DNA from 3 places in the Aequoribacter fuscus genome. Region 1 is predicted to be linked to each of the others. Evidence: predicted binding sites of a transcription regulator. Region 1 holds the regulator's gene; each other region holds the start of a gene.
The links. The regulator PhoB, encoded in region 1, activates phosphate uptake and scavenging genes when phosphate is short. The targets are predictions, from matches to a motif close to TGTCATAAANNTGTAACA.

Region 1 (4,545 bases):
TTCACGTATAAATAGAGAGGTCTGGCCAAGGGGTAATCGCCCTGCGAAGTAGCCTCCGGCTCTGGCATATAGGCTCTCGAATTCTCATCTTTGCTGATTGCAAGGATTTTAACCAAGGGTGATTGATACCCAACGCCACTATATCCTATACCACCAATTGAGCTGCCGACGGATTGAACCACTGAACTTGATCCTGGCTGCTCACCAACGCTCGTGTCGAAATCGCCACCACACAGCGCGACTTGTCGGAAATAGCTGTAAGTCCCCGAAGCGGAATTGCGTCCAAAGGTCGTGATTTTTTGCTTATCGAATGACTCCGCATTGAGCTCCCACCAATCGTTGATCGGCTGGTCGGCGCCACACCGACGGGTCGCTGAGAAAATTGCGTCGACTTGCTTAAGACTGAGTTGCACCAGTGGGTTCTGCCAGTGGACGAAGACCGCCACAGCGTCGACGCCAATCACAACCTCGGTGACATCGTACCCGTATTCTTGCCGAAACCTCAGCTTTTCCGCAGGTGACATACGCCGACTCATGGGTCCGAGACTCGCAGTGCCTTCTTGCAACGCGGGTGGCGCCGTACTTGAACCATTAGCCTGCACCTGCATCACAACATCGGGGTACTTCTGGTTAAACACCCTCGCCAGGCGAGTCATAACACCACCCATGGTATCAGAGCCTACACTTGAAAGTTTGACCACTGGAGTAGCCGCATGAGCAACCTCGACGCTCAACGCAAAGATCAGTAGCGCAATGAACTTGCTAGCGAAAATATTACGATAAGCGAACATAGCACGTGTCATAAAATCAGACGTCGCGATTCATTCTATGGAAGCTCAAGCTAAAACAACTGCCCGCACCGAGTTCCGACTCGATTTTCAGTTGCGCCTCGTGGCTGGCTGCGACATGCTTAACGATCGCAAGGCCCAGGCCCGTGCCACCTCCAGCAAAGGAGCGCGATTCATCGACACGATAGAAACGCTCGGTGAGGCGCGGAATATGTTCTTCCGCAATCCCCAAACCTTGATCGCAGACCTCAATGCACAGTGCGTCCTCTGTTTCACGTAAGGTTAAGGATACCGGCTTTCCCTCTGGCGAATACTTGAGCGCATTCACTACCAAATTACTGAGCGCACTAAACAACTCCCGGTAGTCTCCCTCAATTTTCGCATTTCGAACGGCGCACTTATACTCGATGGTTCGAGATGGATACCCTCCCCTCAAATCTTCCACTACTTCGCCGCATAGGGCGACTACGTTCACCTGCTCGCGCACTCGTTTTTTTGTTGCCGTCGCCTCAATCTTTGACAGCCACAACAAATCCCGCACTAGATTTTCCATGCGCTGTGACTGCTGAGCCATCTGTTCAAGGGGTTTTATCAACGCAGCCGGCAGCATTTCCGATTGCGATAACAGGGTATCCAAATAACCCGATATCACCGTAAGTGGCGTTCGAAGCTCGTGTGATACATTGCCGACAAAGTCCTGACGCGTCTGTTCTATCTGCACCAGCTGTGTAACGTCCCGTACCAGTATGAGGCGATCCCCGATGCCAAAGGAGCTGACTTCCACTTGCAGATGTCGCGCAGGAAAATCGTTGGTGCTGAACGTCAGAGGTTCAGTATAGTCGCCCACGATCATGTAACTGGAAAACTCAGGATAACGCACTAAGCTTAACAAGTTTTGACCTTTATCTTGCGGATAGCGTAAACCCAATAGGTACTCCGCAGAGCTATTGCTCCACTCGATCAAACCTTTCTGGTCGATGAGTAGCGCACCATCGCGCAGAGAGCGAAAAGAATCACGAAGGTAATCAACCGTGTGCTGAAGGCGTGATCGCGCGTCTCGGTTGTGGCGTTGTATTGCATACATCTGGTCCAGCATCATTCCCCAGATACCCGAGCCCTCGGGAGGCTCTGATTCGGGGTGATCGATCCACTGCAATACCCTGCGAAGCTGCCATAAGTAACCGAACACAAAAAACAGCAAAACGACCGTTAACGCTTCGGCCGTCGCGCCAATCACCCAACCAATCGCAGCGGCGATCAGTAGCAGCAGAACAAGGGTTTGAAGCTCTTTGTACCACCGCCCTACTGCACGCATAAAGTCTAAATTCCAGGCGGAGAAAAGCGATAACCCGTACCGCGTACGGTCTGAATAAAGTGGCTGCAATCACCCATGTCGTTCTGCAACGCTTTACGTAAGCGACGAATGTGGACATCCACCGTACGTTCCTCGACATAGACATTACCGCCCCATACCTGATCGAGTAGCTGACTGCGTGTATAGGCGCGTTCTGGATGCGACATAAAAAAAGACAATAGTTTAAATTCAGTCGGTCCCATCGCGAGCGGTTCACCCGCGAGGAACACCCGGTGGCTACTCATGTCTAAGACTAACTCGCCCGCCTCAATCCTCTCGGACGAAGGCATGGCGCCACTGCGACGTAGCAACGCTCGGATTCTGGCAATCAGCTCACGTGGGGCAAAAGGCTTGGTGATGTAGTCATCCGCGCCGACGTCCAAACCCTGAATAACATTGTCCTCCGAGGTCTTTGCCGTCAGCATGATCACTGGAATTTCTTCAGTGAGCTTATCGCGTTTGAGTCGTCGAAGTAGTTCAATACCGCTGCCACCGGGTAGCATCCAATCCAGTAGGACAATGTCTGGGCGACGGTCAATGATAATTGCGTGTGCGTCCATGATGTTATCGGCTTCGATGCAGCGCAAATCGGCGATTTCCAGGGCCATACGCAACATATCCCGGATAGCGACCTCGTCTTCTACAACCAATACTGAACAATTCTTCACGGCAATAACTCCTTGCGCGGATACTGTAATATTGCAACATTATCGCGTGCAAGGCATGACAATTCTGTGACAAAGTGAAATAAAAATGACTGTTACGTTAAAACCAGTCGAACCAGCCTTTATTCGCAGCATCGAGACGACTCTTGCACCCCTGCAGTTGCGTCCTGTACCGCCCAGCGCGAGCGTGAACTTTATTGGCTACACCGACTAGCCACGCTTTAGATTTATACGTTCCTCTTGCGTAGCCACCCTGCCCCTCATGGTAATTAAGATACAGTGCTCTTGCATCGGTTGCTGAAACGCCGTTCTCTTTATACGAGAGCTTGTTGTACCATCCGATAAAATCAATGGCGTCATCAAACTCGTCGCGGTCGGCGCCGTAGGCACCCGCATCACGTTTATATCGCTCCCAAGTACCCGTCAGTGCCTGAGAATAACCGTAGGCGTTTGACGGCCGAAAACCGGGAATAAAACCAAGAATTTTTTTGCGGGGAGGCTTTGCTTTTGCCTCAAACTTTGACTCTTGGTGCACAATCGCCATCATGGTGGGAATATCAGCATCCCAACGTTTTGCTGATTTTTTTGCGCTTTTGTACCAGCCTTTTTTTTCGTCAAAAATAGCGCAAATATTGTCCAAATCGCTCGGAGGTGCGGTCGTACACCCCGCGATGACGATGAGTACTAAGCTAAATCCAAGCCGACTTACGCGCGAGAAATTCATCTTCGTTTATTACCTCCACACCCAAAGCTTGCGCTTTTGCGAGCTTACTCCCTGCCCCAGGTCCTGCAAGCAACACTGTGGTCTTGTTAGACACACTCCCTGCCACACTTGCACCCAAAGATTTCAACAACTCGGTCGCCTCTTCTCGAGAAAACGTCTCGAGTTTGCCTGTTACCACCCAAGTCTGTCCAACAAGCGGTGCATTGTCGACATCAATCGGCGCTACCTCAGGCCATGAAAGCCCCGCTTGCACTAGCGTGCTAATAACCTCTAAGTGAGTCGATGAGTTTAGGAATGATCGAATGTGATTTGCAACGATTGGGCCAACATCCGGTACAGCCAGCAAATCGTCAACAGACGCCGCGATTAGCGACTCAATATCGCCAAAATAGTCTGCCAGGCGCTCGGCCGTTGTTACGCCTACTTCACGGATACCCAAAGCATACAGAAAACGGGCAAACGTCGTCCGCTTGGATCGGTCTATCGCATCAATGAGATTTTGAGCCGACTTAGCGCCCATTCTTGGCAACGCGGCAAGCTCATTGAAAGTTAGGCCATAGATATCGCTGGGGTCCTTCAACCGCTCTATATCCACCAGCTGCTCCACTAATTTTTCACCAAAGCCCTCAATATCCATCGCTTTGCGCGACACAAAATGAATGATCGCGCCCTTACGCTGTGCAGAGCACGTCAGCGCCCCACTGCAGCGTTGTACCGCTTCACCCTCTTCGCGCACGATTGCGGATCCGCACACGGGACAGTGCGAGGGAAAAACAATTTTCCTCAGCTCGCCTCGCCGCTCTTCTGGTAGCGCCCTCGCCACCTGAGGGATAACATCGCCAGCGCGTCGAACGACCACTAAGTCACCAATCTTCACCTGCAGACGATCGATTTCGTCCGCATTATGCAGAGTTGCGTTACTGACGACGACGCCGCCCACCGATACCGGCTCGAGTCTTGCCACAGGTGTAATCGCACCCGTTCGACCCACCTGAAATTCAACATCCAGCAAAT
Region 2 (4,545 bases), 1.5 Mb from region 1:
ACAAAAGCCTGTGCCTTCGGTCAGATGGCAGGGCTTGCCGTGTTTGTTGGTCAAATCTGTCCACGCCACCTTGACGGTCCATTCCAGAATGACTTCGGCGATGAAGGTCAGCTTATCGCTCACTTTCATCAAAGGTAAAAAGCCACCGATTTCGCTAGCGGCCACGCGCAAGACCTGGGCAGCCTTGAAGTAGCGCAGCGCGTCCATTTGCGCCTCTAAATCATCCATGGGTATGGCGCGCATCTGCAGGGCTAAATCGCGCTCCAATACGTGCTTATCGGGTGCTTGATACAAGTGCTCTAGATCAAGCAACTCATCGAGCAGCGCGGGACGCAGTGACAACTGCTTTGCAATCCATGGGCTTGCAGCGCACAAGCGCACCAACTCGTTGAGCGCACCGGGGTTTTCGATCAGTAGCAGCAAATAAGCGCTGCGACGCAGTACCGCCTCGACCATTGGGACAAGGCGCACCACTGTATCTGATGCGTTGGCCTGCCGCGCGCACGCTTCCAACAGTTTTGGCATAGCAAGGTCAAGGCGCCGACGAGGCTCGACCTGCAGGGTGCGCACAATGGCTGATTGCGTTAGACGCTCTAGGGCCGCGCTGACAGCAGCCGGATCCTCGAAACCCAAGGCAGCAATTTGTTCAAGATCTAAATCATCCCAAAACCAAGTCCGCTGGCTGCTCTCATCTTCTTCACTGGCTGATGCAATCAGGTCGACAAAATGCCGACTCACCCTAGATCGATGCGCATTCAGTGCAACAAGGTAATCCTCAAAGGTCTGAAAACCCATGACGCGACTCAGACTTGCTTGAGCGTCGGGGTCTTCGGGCAAACGCTGTGTTTGCCGATCTTGATAACCCTGTATCGCATGCTCAGAGTCACGCAAAAACCAATAGGCCTCGCGAAGCTCACTGACCGCGTCAGCGGGTAGGCAACCCAGTTGCTCGCTTGCGCTGAGGGCATCCATTAGACCTCTGCAGCGCAAAGGAGCGTCGCGACCGCCGCGAATCAGCTGAAAACACTGGCCAATGAACTCGACCTCGCGAATACCACCGGGGCCCAGTTTTACGTCGTTTTGCAAACCCTTGCGAATCACCTGTTCGGAAATCATGCGCTTCATCTCGCGCAGGGATTCAATCACGCTAAAATCGACGTAGCGGCGAAACACAAAAGGACGAAGCATAGATTCTAGGTAGACAACATCTGCTGCATCACCCGTTAGAGCGCGCGCCTTGATCATCGCATAGCGCTCCCAATCTCGCCCCTGATCTTGATAGTACGCCTCGAACGCCGAGAAATTCATGACCAAAGGCCCACTGTCTCCATAAGGCCTAAGGCGCATATCGACTCGAAAAACAAAGCCGTCGACGGTGACCTTATCGAGCAGAGTGATGACGCGCTGCCCGACTTTAATAAAGTACTCTTGGTTAGAGACACTTTTGCGACCGCCCTCAGTCTGGCCGCTTTCCGGATAAACAAAGATGAGATCAATATCTGATGACAGATTGAGCTCGCCAGCGCCGAGCTTACCCATGGCCAAAGTCACTAAGTTCTGCACATTGCCTGAGTCGGCACCGATCGGTTGACCAAACCGTTCGCGCAACTCTTGCCCGGCGCAAGCGACCGCAGTCTGAATACAGAATTCGGCTAACAACGAAACTTGTTGCACCGTCTCTTGAGCCCGACACTGGCGTGAAAAGTCACGCCAAATCAGTCGCATCATAACGCGGTTGCGCAACTTGCGGAGCTGCGCATCGATGTCAAATCCCTGGTGTTTGAGATCCTCTAAAAGCCCCTCCAAGTCTTGCCAAACGAGTGGTTTTGACCAACGAGTTCGCGCAAAATCCGTCTCGACCCACGCCCAATGCTGACTCACCGTGGTCGACAAATACGGACTGCAGGCTAAGGCTTGGCGCCACGCTTCGAGCTCAAAATCTCGCAGGGCATTGCCGCGGGCGGCGCAACTTTGATCCACGAGTGTCAGCAAGTTTTGCAGCGTATTGTCCATCGAAACGTCCGGTGAAGAGCTATAGCTCTATGCTATGCCCTGACTCTGAAATGAGCCACAGATTTTAAACTAATCTTATTTGAGTGTGACACAGCGCAAGGCATTGCCTATACTGCCGCTAATTTTTGGGAAAGCGGAAAGAAGCTCGCTGTAAACTTGTCATACTGTAACAATAATGTCATATAACAGCAGGTAAAATTCAACCACCAGTCATAGCTCACTTGCCGAGCACCTAAATCAAACAAAAAGAGGAAACTCCGTGGAAATTATTCAAAATTACGGCTCAATGCTGCTGATTATTGCGTGCGTCTTCGGTTTCTTTATGGCCTGGGGTATCGGTGCGAACGATGTGGCTAATGCGATGGGCACCTCCGTGGGCTCTAAAGCCATTACCCTGACGCAAGCAATACTGATCGCGATGATTTTCGAGTTTGCGGGTGCTTACTTAGCGGGTGGTGCCGTCACGGATACCATCCGTAAGGGTATCATTGACCCCGCCGCCTTCGAGGGGCAAAGCCATCTACTGGTTTATGGGATGATGTCAGCATTACTTGCGGCCGGAACGTGGCTGCTGATTGCCAGCATTAAAGGATGGCCGGTATCCACAACGCACTCTATTGTGGGTGCTATCGTTGGATTTGCTGCGGTCGGCATTTCAATGGACTCGGTTGCGTGGCCAAAGATCGGCACAATTGTCGCAAGCTGGGTCGTCTCACCGCTCGTCGCAGGCACAATTTCGTACTTGCTGTTCACCAGCGTTCGAGCATTGATACTCGACCGTGACGACGCATTTCACCGCGCCAAAAAATACGTGCCCTTTTACATGTTTCTTGTGGGCTTCATGATCGCCATGGTGACCCTGACCAAAGGCCTGAAACACGTGGGCATCAAAGTGGATATGGGGTTCTCTAGTAGCTTCGCTAACGCGCTGCCGGTCGCCGCATTGATTGGAATTATTGTGGCTCTGATCGGAGCACAAATGTTGAACCGCATTCACCGCAAAAATAGCCAAGCCGAAGCAACATCGGCAGATATCGAACGCATCTTTGCTGTTCTGATGGTTTTCACAGCCTGTTCGATGGCCTTCGCTCATGGCTCAAACGATGTCGCCAACGCAGTGGGCCCACTGGCTGCAATCGCCGGTATCATTCAATCAGGCGGCGAAATCGCCACCAAGTCGGCGATGCCTTGGTGGATTTTGCTAACCGGTGCAGTCGGTATTGTGATCGGCCTTGCGACCTATGGCTGGCGCGTCATTCAGACAATCGGTAAAAAAATTACCGAACTCACTCCCAGTCGTGGTTTTGCCGCCGAATTGGGCGCAGCGACGACTGTGGTGTTTGCATCAGCGACAGGCCTTCCTATCTCGACGACTCACACGTTGGTGGGTGCGGTACTAGGCGTTGGTTTGGCGCGCGGCATTGGTGCCATTGATTTGCGTGTGGTGGGCTCGATCTTCGCTTCTTGGATCGTTACTCTACCCGCCGGTGCAGGACTATCCATAATCTTCTTTTTCTTCTTCAAAGGGCTGTTTGGTGGCTAAAGCGTGTGCTGATCACCGTCTTATTACCCATCAACTCAAAGAGCTGATCGCAACTTCTTCGGTCAGCTCTACCGATCCTTCTTGGGATCAAGGCAACCTGCCAGTGATCGAACGCCTCGCCGACTTTGCGCAAGCGGCCGGGTTTTCTACTGAAATTCAGATAGTCGACGCCGATGCCAGCAAAGCGAACTTAATTGCAACCAAAGGCTCGGGCATTGGCGGTTTAGTGCTTGCTGGGCACAGCGACACCGTGCCTTTCGATGAGGGCCGCTGGCAAACCAACCCGCTGCAAGTTCATGAGCAAGACCAACGCTTTTATGGCTTGGGCACCAGCGATATGAAAGGCTTTTTCCCGCTGGCCTTCGCAGCAGCAGCACAGTTCGACAGCTCGAGCTTGAACGCACCTCTCACACTGATTGCTACGGCCGATGAAGAGAGCACTATGAACGGCGCCAAAGCTCTGCTGAAGTCGCAAATACACCAAGCTGACGGCGTAATTATCGGAGAACCCACAAACCTAAAGCCGATTCGTATGCACAAAGGCATGCTCATGAGTCGTATCGTTGTACGCGGGCATTCTGGACATTCCTCCAACCCCGCACTTGGCAACAATGCGATCGACGGCATGCATCGTTTAATCACCGGCCTGATGGCCTTGCGCTTGGAACTGCAGGCCGAGCAAAACTTGGCCTTTGAAGTTCCGTACACCACGCTCAACCTGGGGCATATTCACGGCGGAGACTCACCCAACCGTATTTGCGCGCACAGCGAGCTTCAGTTCGACTTGCGGATAATTCCCGGCCTAAAAACCGATTTAATTACGGCGAAGATTCAATCGCTATGCCAGCAAGAAAGCGAATTCTCGGGCTTGAACGTCCTTTGGGAGCCGCTGATGGACCCCGTACCGCCTTTTGAAGAAGGCGCGGACTCTGCCTTGGTCCGCCTGGCAGAATCACTTACAGATGCAAAAGCCGCCAGCGCCTTATTTG
Region 3 (4,545 bases), 1.2 Mb from region 1:
TACACTTGTGGCTCGACATTTTGTCGAGCGAGCCATCAAACTTGAGCCTTACCACTGCTCCTTGAATACCACCTCGATGTCGAATTCGCCGGCGGTTGCTTGGCAGCAAACCTGCGGTGTGCACCGGTTAGGTCCAGAGCATCGTTTAGTGTTGATCGGGGCGGGGCAGTTGGCTGAGACCCTGTCAGCGCTTGCTCTACAAATGGAGTATCAGATTATTGTGCTTGACCCGCGTCAGGATAAGGTCGACGAATGGCGGGGCCCTGACGTGAGTGTTCAGGTGTTGAGAGGAATCGATCAGCTCGCCGGCTACGCCGATTCACACACCAGTTTGATTACCCTGACCCATGACCGCGATATCGATGATAACGCCTTGTTTGCCGCTGCAGATATGCCCTATACCTTTATTGGTGCCTTGGGTTCACGACGTACAAGTGCGAATCGCAGCTCACGGTTGCGAGCAAGAGGTTTAAGTGAAGAGGCACTTGCGCGTATTCACGCGCCCGTGGGTATCGATATTGGCAGCAAAACACCGATGGAAATTGCGGTGTCGATCTTGGCTCAGCTCACCCAGCTTAAGCGCGGTGCTATGAGTCAGTCCGCTCACAGTTGTCTAAGCGTCGCGTAATCAGAACGAGAGATGGTCAATGCTGCCAGGTTTGGTAGTCTTTTTGGGTATCGATATCGACTAAGACGCCAGCATCGGTAAGATCTAACACATGGCACAAATCTGAGTGCTTTTTGATTAAGTCTTTAGCGCCTTGATCGCCCCTTAGTAACGCCAGTTCGGGCCACAGTGATTGCGAAAAACCGCGTGGGTTGCCCCACTGCTGTTGATAGCTTGGAATCACAATCGGGTGCTTTTGCAGTTCGTGCGCAATTGTCTGAAAGGTCGATACCTGCACCAAGGGCATATCAGCGAGATGCACGATAACGCCGCTCCAAGACCGAGGTAAGCTGCCAATGGCGTGAGCAAGTGTGTGACCCAAGCCCAGATCTGATTCCTTAATGCGAATACAATTTGGTTCAAATCTTTGCGCGATAAGATCGTCGTCTTCCCGACAGCTCAATGCAATACGGTAGCTCAAACCGCTGTCGCGGCACAGCTGTATTGATCGCTCAAGTAGCCGCGTTTCCCGCCAGGGCAGCAACCGTTTGTCGGTTCCCATACGGCGGCTGCGCCCCGCGGCGAGTATTAAAATTCCGACACTCATAGTTAACCTGCAAAGACAATGCCGTCGAGTTTGCCTGAATTCGCCTATTTTTGATACCGGGGTCTCAGGCGTTAATGGAGTGTTTAAAGTGTAAGTTAATGTAAGCATTTTTACTGAGGCGTTCATTTTAATGCCAATTAGAAGTTTTCGTTTTACACTTATTTCAATCTCGTGGAGCGCCGATGAAGTTTAGACTTAGCCTAGTTCTGTTGTTTTTTTGCAACACTGTGTTTGCAAACGATTTGCAATACGTTCGCGTTCAACTTGAATGGAAGTATCAATTCGAATTCGCAGGCTTCATCGCCGCCAAAGAGCTGGGCTATTATCAAGAGGCCGGATTGGATGTCGACTTGGTGGAATACGAGCCATCGGTCGACAATGTTTTGTCGCTGATACAGGGCGATGCGGATTATGTGGTGCATAACTCTAACTTGGTGGTACACGGTGGCCACATTGCGCCGGTTGTGGTGCTAGCCACCTACTTTCAGAGATCACCTTTAATTTTTGTAACCCACCCGTCGATTCGGACTCCCGGCGATTTGGTTGGCAAGCGTATTATGGGCACGACCGATGAGTTTCGTTATAGCTCGCTCGCACTCCTGCTGAATCACTTTTACGTTAACTCCACCAATTCCGATATTCGTGAGCACACCTTTAGTATCGATGACTTTATCCAGGGTAAGGTCGATGCCATGAGCGCTTTTCGCTCGAATCAACTCTACGAGCTTGATCGTTTGGGCGTAGCCTACAACGTGATTGATCCGGCGGATTATGGTTTTGTGAGTAGCGCGGTGAGTGTCCTGGCGACCCAAAATGCCGTGGTCCAAAACCCGGAGCAGACACAGCGGTTTGTTGAGGCCACGAACCGTGGTTGGGAATATGCGCTCGAGAATGTCGATGCAGTCATAGACATGATTTTGACGCGTTACTCTCAGCAAAAAAGCGCGCCGGCTCTGCGGTACGAGGCGGCCGTAACGGAACAAATGATGCAGTTAGACTTGTTCCCATTGGGCGCCACGAGTGACGAGTTGGGGCAGCGAATCTTTAAGCAATTGAAGCGAAGCGGATTGCTGCATGCCGATGAGCGTGGACTGAAGGCCTTGGCTAATAGTTTACGTGAAGCGATTTCTGAAGCCACATTCAGTAGCGGCCTTGAGGTTACTGCAAGTTTTGGCTTCGGTTTGTTGAACCCTGTGGTGAGTATCGATCGTAATATCACTAAGATCGACGACGCTCTGTTTCAAGCCAAAAAATCAGGGCGCAATTGCGCTGTGGCGGCGGATATTAATTAACATCATGGTAATACTGCCCTTTGTGACAAGTATTACAATTAGTTTACAGTTTTGTTACAATGCGTCTAAGAACCGCTTGTAGGTTCCTAAAAACCTTACCTTTTTAATCATACTCGTGAGAGTACGGAGCGAAAAATGTCGATTAGAATGCCTATTGCTGATTTGCTGGTTAAGTCACCAATCGAAACCATTACCCAACACATCGCCGCTACGCTGGAAGCGACCGAGGCGTTGATACCATTTCTAGAAGCCGAGTTCAGCAAAAGCTGGGAGCAAGCCGCAGAGCTTCATAAGACTGTGGTAGCCAGTGAACATCGCGCCGATGAATTAAAAGCCGAGTTTCGCAAGAATATGCCAAAGCGCTTGATGATGCCGGTATCGCGCACCGATTTGTTACGCCTGATTACATCGCAAGACAAAATTGCTAACTGCGCGAAAGACATCGCCGGCATTATTGTCGGGCGTCGAATGCGGTTTCCAAAGCCTATGCGCGCTGGGGTGCTCGATTTCGTAAGAACTTCCGTCGAGGCGGTTCGCTACGCGAAAGAAGCCGTTAATCAACTGGATATCTACGTGAAGTCTGGGTTCGGACAAAACAACCTAGAGCGTGTTGAAGCGGCCTTGGCTCGAATCGATGAAGCCGAGCGGCAAACCGATACCATGCAAAGCGATTTGCGTGCGCAGCTGTTTAAGCTAGAGAAAGACCTGTCGCCAGTCGAAGCCATGTTTTTGTACGAAGTCTTGGTATGGATTGGCGATATTGCCGACAACGCCGAAGATGTGGGTAACCACGTTCAGTCGATAGCGCTTAGCTAATTAAGCTGAGAGGTCACTCATAAAAAGCCCCGGTCTTTCGCAAGATCGGGGCTTTTTTGTGGCTAGTATTTCATCGAAAAATCTAGAACCAGGCGCTTGTAATCCAGCGGGTTTGGGTCAATATAGGTGGTTCTTTCGGTATCCGAGTACAACAGGTTAATAGCGAGGCTAGAGCTTGCCTTGTAGCTCAGCGTTAACTGTGACCCTTCGCCCCCGGTACCGCCACCCGCGAAATCTGAATCGGTGAGCAGTGCGACCGTGGCTTCGTTTTCAAGATTCTGCCAAGCGGCCTGAAAAGCCCAGTCGCCAGCATTTTTTGCTTTACCAATATTGAGGCCAAGCACGTAGCCCGTGTTGTCGCTATTCGCTTCGGTATTTTCGATCCAGTGCGCAAAGCCGTTGACGCTGCTGGTAAAGTTGGCTTCTGCGAATGCCTCAATGACGTGGTAGTCGTTCGTGAAAACACAGGATCCATTGCTGCAGTCTTGGTAGTTGCCCAGTTTGATGGTGTCACCCGACCAAAAGGCTTTGTCGCCAGAGAGATTGGCTTCGAAATACCCCAAACCAAGGTTTAACTTCGTGTCGCCTACTTGGGCTTTGTACATCCCTTGCAAAGCGTAGACTGCGCGTTCATTGCCGTTCTTACTGTCGCTCTCGAGCCAAAAGCTGCCGGCGGTCAATTCAAAGTCACCCGTCTCGGTTGTCAAAAACACACCCTCTGGACGGTAGTCAGAATCCCACACCAAACCGTATTTGCCTGGGCGATGCAGTGGGTTTTTCATTTTGCCCGCAAGCACGTTCACTTGATCATTTAAGGGGTAGATAACATACGCCATATCAAGCTGCAGAGCTTTGCTGGTGCCGCCACCGCCTAGGGTCTGATTGGTTGATGTTGGGCTATCGCCACCCGAGGCTAACGCGAATACGCCAGTAAAGTCATCACCTTTGTAGGTGAGCGACGCGCGCGCACGCAAGCGCTCGCGCTCACGCCGATCTGAGCCTTGTTTCTCAATAGATTCGTAGCGCAGGCGAAAATCGCTCGCCAGTGTCACTCGTGATTCTTGTGCTGATTTTACGGCGACGGGGTTCAGCTTGGTTAAGGCGGTCAAATCCTCAACCGGTATTGTTTGTCCTTCGACATCGGCAAGGCGTTGCTCAAGCTTCATAACCAGCGCTTTGAGTTGATCTAACTCGGATTTGAGTGCATCCACATCGTCACTACC

Region 2: EYZ66_RS00240 (inorganic phosphate transporter) is a predicted target of PhoB. The motif match lies at 2,179-2,196, and genes of this name have one in related genera.
Region 3: EYZ66_RS12795 (TIGR00153 family protein) is a predicted target of PhoB. The motif match lies at 2,537-2,554, and genes of this name have one in related genera.

What each region holds. Positions count from the first base shown of each region.
Region 1 is NZ_CP036423.1:1,632,217-1,636,761, forward strand. Features, by position in the region: gene EYZ66_RS07370 (PstS family phosphate ABC transporter substrate-binding protein) at 1-791, opposite strand, end outside; gene phoR (phosphate regulon sensor histidine kinase PhoR) at 808-2,103, opposite strand; gene phoB (phosphate regulon transcriptional regulator PhoB) at 2,109-2,810, opposite strand; gene EYZ66_RS07385 (transglycosylase SLT domain-containing protein) at 2,908-3,531, opposite strand; gene ligA (NAD-dependent DNA ligase LigA) at 3,497-4,545, opposite strand, start outside.
Region 2 is NZ_CP036423.1:50,714-55,258, reverse strand. Features, by position in the region: gene glnE (bifunctional [glutamate--ammonia ligase]-adenylyl-L-tyrosine phosphorylase/[glutamate--ammonia-ligase] adenylyltransferase) at 1-2,013, opposite strand, end outside; gene EYZ66_RS00240 (inorganic phosphate transporter) at 2,273-3,556, shown strand; gene argE (acetylornithine deacetylase) at 3,549-4,545, shown strand, end outside.
Region 3 is NZ_CP036423.1:2,798,996-2,803,540, reverse strand. Features, by position in the region: gene EYZ66_RS12810 (XdhC family protein) at 1-628, shown strand, start outside; gene EYZ66_RS12805 (nucleotidyltransferase family protein) at 645-1,214, opposite strand; gene EYZ66_RS12800 (ABC transporter substrate-binding protein) at 1,397-2,506, shown strand; gene EYZ66_RS12795 (TIGR00153 family protein) at 2,642-3,322, shown strand; gene EYZ66_RS12790 (putative porin) at 3,385-4,545, opposite strand, start outside.